DNA from 3 places in the Sphingobium fuliginis genome. Region 2 is predicted to be linked to each of the others. Evidence: predicted binding sites of a transcription regulator. Region 2 holds the regulator's gene; each other region holds the start of a gene.
The links. The regulator LexA, encoded in region 2, represses DNA repair genes until DNA is damaged. The targets are predictions, from matches to a motif close to GTTCCNCNCTTGTTCT.
Positions count from the first base shown of each region.

Region 1: H5V43_RS08310 (ImuA family protein) is a predicted target of LexA. The motif match lies at 865-880, and genes of this name have one in related genera.
Region 3: uvrA (excinuclease ABC subunit UvrA) is a predicted target of LexA. The motif match lies at 965-980, and genes of this name have one in related genera.

Region 1 is NZ_CP060035.1:1,746,308-1,748,567, reverse strand. It holds gene H5V43_RS08315 (cytochrome c oxidase subunit II) at 1-663, opposite strand, end outside; gene H5V43_RS08310 (ImuA family protein) at 887-1,732, shown strand; gene H5V43_RS08305 (Y-family DNA polymerase) at 1,629-2,260, shown strand, end outside.
Region 2 is NZ_CP060035.1:487,251-489,510, reverse strand. It holds gene H5V43_RS02325 (molybdopterin molybdotransferase MoeA) at 1-430, shown strand, start outside; gene H5V43_RS02320 (hypothetical protein) at 515-673, opposite strand; gene lexA (transcriptional repressor LexA) at 827-1,513, shown strand; gene H5V43_RS02310 (ComEC/Rec2 family competence protein) at 1,504-2,260, opposite strand, start outside.
Region 3 is NZ_CP060035.1:1,710,670-1,712,929, forward strand. It holds gene H5V43_RS08120 (hypothetical protein) at 113-277, opposite strand; gene H5V43_RS08125 (septal ring lytic transglycosylase RlpA family protein) at 294-866, opposite strand; gene uvrA (excinuclease ABC subunit UvrA) at 1,030-2,260, shown strand, end outside.

The DNA.
Region 1 (2,260 bases), 1.3 Mb from region 2:
GAACGTGCCCGTCTTGGTCGGGGTCAACCAGAAATAGGTGACGATGCCGGGTACAAGGTCCATCTTGGCCCGGAATTCAGGCACATAGAAGTCGTGCAGCACGTCCTTGGAGCGCAGCACGATCTTCACCGGCTTGCCGACCGGCAGATGAAGGTCGCCGCTTTCCACCAATATGTCATCCCGGCCGAACGGGTCGAGCGGATCGAGGCCCAGCCCATTGTCGGGGGTGATATATTTCACCCCCGCCGCGCCCAGCACGCCATCCGGACCGGGATAGCGGAAGGACCATTGCCATTGCTGGCCGACCGCCTCGATGACGGTGGCTTCTTTCGGCACCGAGACATATTTGCCCCAGGCCGCGAGCCCCGGCGCCAGCATGCCGGCGATGCCGATGGCGGTCCAGAATGTCAGCCGCCTTTCCAGCGAAGGGTTTTCCGGCTCATAATGGGCGCGATGGCCGGGGCGATGGCGATATTTGACCAGCGCCCAGGCAAGGAACAGGTTCAGCCCGACAAAGGCCGCCCCGCATATCCAGAGCGTCACGTCGAGCGCGGAATCGATCGATCCCCAATTGGAGGCGATGGGCGTGCGCCACCATGGACTGAACAGGTGAAAGGCGACCGAACCGACCACGAGCATGGCGATGGCTACCGCAACCGGCACAAGCCCTCTCCCACATTGGCAGGCGCTCGCAGCCTTTCAGTCCGGCATTTCGAGTCGCCTCGGTAACACCCGCCGCGACAACTTACAGAAAAAGCGCTGACGGGGGAAGCGTTTGGGAAATTGCGGGGTGCGAGCGTCGCCAGCGCCTTTTCCGGCTCGGGCCTTCACGGTCGATTGACAGCGCCTGCCATTGCGGCGAAAAGAACAAACAGGGAACGAATATATGGCTGAGTCGGTGAAGACCCTCGCCGCCCTCAGGCGGCATATCGCATTGCTGGAGGGCGTTCCAGCCTCCCAGCCCCATGCGCGGGTGGAAACCGGCTATGCGCCGCTCGACCTGGCGCTGGACGGCGGTCTGGCGCGGGGTCGGGTGCATGAATTCTTCGCCGCGACAGAGGAAGGGGGGGCGGGGGCTGGGCTGGCCCTGATCCTCGCGCGGCTGGCGGCGGGGGAGGCGCCCCTGCTCTGGCTGCGCACGATGGCGGCGGGCCGGGCGGGGGGCATGCCCTATGGCCCCGGACTGGCCGCATTGGGCATCGATCCCGCCCGGTTGCTGATCGGCGCGATGGCCGATGACGCCATGCTGCTGCGAGCGGCGGTCGACGCGCTGCGATGCCCCGCTTTGGGCGCACTGGTGGTGGAATTGCGCGGGCCGGCGCCCTTGCTCGACCTGACAGCCAGCCGGCGGCTGGCGCTGGCGGCGGAGTCGTCCGGCGTCACCGCTTTCCTGCTGCGGGTGGGCGGCGATCCGGTGCCTAGCGCGGCGGACACGCGCTGGCGCATTGCGGCGGCGCCCTCTCTGCCCGTGCCGGGAAACGGGCCGGGCAGAAGCGCCTTCGACCTTGGCCTGTTGCGACGGCGGGCGGGACGGGACGGGCTCGGCTGGCGGCTGGTCTGGGACAATGGCCGGGGCATGTTTGAAGGAAGTGGAGGTGGGCGCGATGAACGCCATGGCCTTGGACAGGATGGCAGCGGACGGGAGGGCGGAGGACGCGATGGGCAAGCGCCGCTATCTGGCGCTGTGGTTTCCGTTCCTGCCGATCGACCGGCTTCGGATCGCGCGGCCTGATCTCTGGGCGCAGGGCGAAGGTCCCGCAGCCGTCGTCGAACAGGTGCGCGGCGCGATGCGGCTGGCGACGCTCGACGCCGACGCTCTCGCGCTGGGCCTGACGCCGGGCATGACGCTGGCCGATGCGCGTGCGCGGGAACCGGACCTGCGCGTGTTCGATGCCGATCCCCATGGCGATCAGGACTGGCTGGAGCGGCTCTGCGACGGTTGTTCCCGCTACACGCCGGTTGCGGCGCTGGATTCACCCTTCGGTCTGATGCTCGACATTACCGGCTGCGCGCATCTTTGGGGCGGGGAGGGGATGCTGGCGCGCGAGGCGGCCGAACGGCTGGAGCGTCATGGCATGCGGGTGCGCCATGCCCTTGCCGGAACGGCGGAGGGTGCGCATGCGCTGTGCCGTTTTCCGGTGGGCGCGGCGGCGGACGAGGATGCGGCGCTGCGCCGCCTGCCGGTCGAGGCGTTGCGGCTGGAGGATGAAAGCGCGGTGGCGTTGCGCCGCGCGGGACTGCGGACCGTGGGCGATCTGGC
Region 2 (2,260 bases):
CGACATCGTCCGCCCGGCTTTCGTCCAGGCCGGGGGCTCGCTCGATTTCTGGAAAATCCGCATGCGTCCGGGCAAGCCGTTGATGGCGGGGACATTGGGTTCCGTCGTCTTCCTGGGCCTGCCGGGCAATCCGGTATCAGCCTTCGTGACGGCGACGCTGTTCCTGTTGCCGCTGGTCCGCAACATGATGGGCGCGGCATCGCCCCTGCCCCGCACCGCGCCGGCGACGCTCGCCGCGCCGCTGCCCGCCACGGGGGAACGCGACGATTACCTTCGCGCCTTCCGCACGGAAGCGGGCATCGTTTCCGTGACATCGCAGGACAGCGCCGCCACCGCGGCCATGGCGATGGCCGACTGCCTCATCCTGCGACCTGCCGGCTCTGCTCCGGCCGCCGCCGGCGATCCCGTCACGGTTCTTCCCCTCGCATAAGGAAAGGGGCCGCCGCGCGACCCCTTCCAATGCAGTCCTGACGGATGGCGGCGATGTCAGCCATGCTGGACCGCCGCCGTTCCTTCAGCGCTGCTGCTTGCCGGGCGACTTGTCCTGACGGCGTTCATCGCCCATCTGGCCCTGCCGGTCTTCCTGCTGCTGCTGGCGTCCACCCTGGCTGGAGCGGTCGCCGCCCTGCTGGTCGCGACGTTGACCGCCGCCCTGGTTGTTCTGGTTGGCCATCTTTCTCTCCTATTCACCTTCTTCGTGGAAGGCAGGCGTTAAACGGCCTGCGGCCTTCCGCGTTCCAGCAAAAGCGCCCAACGGTTAGGCGCTTGACTTGCCCCGTTCCGTTTCCTATGCGTTCTCCATCCGTTCCAAGGAGGGCAAGGCGAGATGTTGACACCCAAGCAACAGGAATTGCTGAGCTTCATTCAGACCCGGCTGGAGGAGGGAGGCGTATCCCCCTCTTTCGAGGAGATGAAGGAAGCGCTGGACCTGCGGTCCAAATCCGGCATCCACCGCCTGATCAATGCGTTGGAGGAACGCGGCTTCATCCGCCGCCTGCCCAATCGCGCCCGCGCACTGGAAGTGCTCAAACTGCCCGATGCCATGCATCGCGCTCCCAAGGTCGTCGTGCCTGCCAAGCCGCCGCTGACGCCCGGTCCAGCGGCCAGCAGGCCCCCGGTCGCCGCCAACGACATATTGGAGATTCCGCTGCACGGCCGGATCGCGGCGGGCGTGCCGATCGAGGCGCTGGAGGGGCAGAACATGCTTTCCGTTCCCGCCGCGCTGCTGGGCACCGGGGATCATTATGCGCTGGAAGTGGCGGGGGATTCAATGGTCGAAGCGGGCATTCTGGACGGCGATTTCGCGCTTATCCAGCGCACCGACGTCGCGCGCGAGGGGCAGATCGTGGTCGCCCTGATCGACGAAAATGAAGCGACGCTGAAATATTTCCGGCGTGAGGGTCCGAAGGTCCGGCTCGATCCCGCCAACAGCGCCTATGAACCGCAGATCTACGACCCTCGGCAGGTCCGCATCCAGGGCAAGCTGGCAGGGTTGCTGCGCCGCTATAACTGATGCTTCCTGTATTCGCGCGGCCGGCTGGAAGGCCGCGCGACCCAGGGGTGCTCATCATGCCACGCCTTCGCGCTGCGCATGGTGCCATGGTCCAGATCGATGGTCAGGCCACCCGTCCTGGCGAGGAAGCGTCGATCCACCTTCAGCCAGCGTGGGCGACAGGCGCCCTGCAGGCGGCGGTCGCTGACGACGATGTCTGAATAGGCGCAATCCCGCGCCAGTATCGCATTATCGATCCTCACGCTGCTTCGCGTCAGCAACAGGTTCCAGTTCCGGCCCCCTCCCTTCAGGCGAACGGCGCATAGATCGGGAGAACAGCGAGCCTGGGGCAGCGCCGTCAATGCCTGCAAGGTACCGTCATAACCCGCGCTTTCCGCCATGACGTCGCGCGCATAGCCGCCGGCGCGAGCCCGCAGCATCGCCATGCCGCCATCGGCAGTGCGCACCGCGACATGCCGGCCGTCCCCGCTTATCAATATGGCGGGCATCGGGCTGGTCAGCACCATCATGACGCCGGTGGTCACGGGCATCAGACCCGCCCAGCGCCACCGGCTTCGCCATAGCAGGCACCACAGCATGCCCAGCAGCATCAGGCCGAACACTACGCCCGACTGGGCGGGCGCCAGAACCACCGCCCAAGGGCTGGATGCCACGCCATGGGCAATCAGCAACAGCAGGTCGATCGATCGCGCGGCAAGCCACCAGAAGGGCGCACCCCACCCGCCTAGGTCCAACAGCAAGGCCGTC
Region 3 (2,260 bases), 1.2 Mb from region 2:
CCGTAGCGTAAAATTACAATTGTTCAACAATTCGCGCACATAAAAACACCCCCGGCGCAAGGGAAAGGCCGGGGGTGCATCCAGGAAGCTGTCGGGCTCTCCGGGATCTCTTTCAATCATCTTGCGGCGATACGGCCCGGGGCCAGTCGATCCATAGCCAGATCGTCGCCATGTCGAACCGCATCATAGCGCGGGTGCGCAACGACCGTTTTCCCCATTCGATGATCCGCCCATCCATCACGCCCGGCAACATCAGCCGGGGACGAACGGACGACATTCTTCCACGAACGACATCAGCGCCCCTGCGCGGCCAGCTGCGCCCGCAAATTGGCGAGCGTCCGCGCATCGACGACCGGCCGCTCCGGCGCCTCCTTCCCCTCGCGCAGCTTGCTGCGGTCCTTCTCCGGCGGCTCCACGACGCGCACCCTGACCGGCGCATGGCCCGTCGCCCTGATCCCCAGCTGCTCCGCCGCCCCGCGCGACAGGTCGATGATCCGCCCCCGCCCGGCAAAGGGCCCGCGATCGTTGATCCGCACCAGGATCGTCCGCCCCGTCTCCAGCGCCGTCACCTCGACATAGCTCGGCAGGGGCAGCGTCGCGTGCGCCGCCGTCACCGCCTTCGGCCGGAAGCGCTCGCCATTGGCCGTCCGGTTCCCGCTCTCCCCGCCATACCAGCTCGCATAGCCCAGATAATCATAGCCCGGATCGGCGGCAGGCACATAGGTCACGCCCCTGACGCTATAGGGCTTTCCCACCCGCACCGGCACGTCGCTCACGGGCCGATAGCGCACCCCCCCGCCACAGGCCGCCAGCGCCATCGCGACGCCCAGCGCGCCGAACCGCATCCGAACAAAAGTCCCGCTCATCCCCGCCCTTTACCCCAGCCCGGCGCGGGGGCAAAGCCGCCGCCTTTTCCTTTCGCCGCACAGTCCCTATCTTGCGCCCGACCGGCCCTTGCCTCCCAAGAACAAATCTGGAACAACACGCCCCCATGAGTCTCACGCAAATTTCTCAGCAGAGGTCTGCCGAATGCTGACCACCATAAGCGTCCGCGGCGCACGCGAGCATAATCTCAAGGGCGTCGACGTCGACCTTCCGCGCGACAGCCTGATCGTCATCACCGGCCTTTCCGGCTCGGGCAAGTCCTCCCTCGCCTTCGACACCATCTATGCCGAGGGTCAGCGCCGCTATGTCGAATCCCTCTCCGCCTATGCGCGCCAGTTCCTGGAGATGATGCAGAAGCCGGATGTAGAGCATATTGACGGCCTCTCCCCCGCCATCTCCATCGAGCAGAAGACGACCAGCCGCAACCCGCGCTCCACGGTCGCCACCGTGACGGAAATCTACGACTATATGCGCCTCCTCTGGGCGCGCGTCGGCATCCCCTATTCGCCCGCCACGGGCCTCCCCATCAGCGCCCAGACGGTCAGCCAGATGGTCGACCGCGTGATGCAGCTGCCCGAAGGAACGCGCTTCTACCTCCTCGCCCCCGTGGTCCGCGGCCGCAAGGGCGAATATCGCAAGGAACTGGCGGAGTGGCAGAAGGCCGGCTTCACCCGCGTCCGCATCGACGGCGAACTCTACGCCATCGAGGACGCCCCCGCCCTCGACAAGAAATACAAGCATGACATCGAAGTGGTTGTCGACCGCCTCGCCGTCAGCGACGACATGGCCACCCGCCTCGCCGACAGCTTCGAGCAGGCCCTGAAACTCGCCGACGGCCTCGCCTATGTCGACCTCGCGGACGGCGCCGTCCCCGGCCGCGAGGTCGAAGCGGAATCCACCGGCAACCTCAAGGGCGCAGGCATCCCCGCCAACCGCATCGTCTTCAGCGAGAAGTTCGCCTGCCCCGTCAGCGGCTTCACCATAGCGGAGATCGAACCGCGCCTCTTCTCCTTCAACGCCCCGCAGGGCGCCTGTCCCGCCTGCGACGGCCTGGGCGAACGGCAGGAGTTCGACCCCGAACTCGTCGTCCCCAACGAAGCCCTCAGCCTCAAGAAGGGCGCCGTCGTCCCCTGGGCCAAGTCCAACCCGCCCAGCCCCTATTATATGCAGGTCCTCGGCTCCCTCGCGAAGGAGTTCGGCTTCTCCCTCGACACCCCCTGGGCCGACCTGCCGGGGGAGGTGAAGCTCATCATCCTCCACGGCACCGCCGGCCGGCCCGTCACCCTGCGCTTCGTCGACGGCAAGAAAAGCTATGAGGTGAAAAAGCCCTTCGAAGGCGTCATCGGCAACCTCAACCGCCGCCTCCTCCAGACCG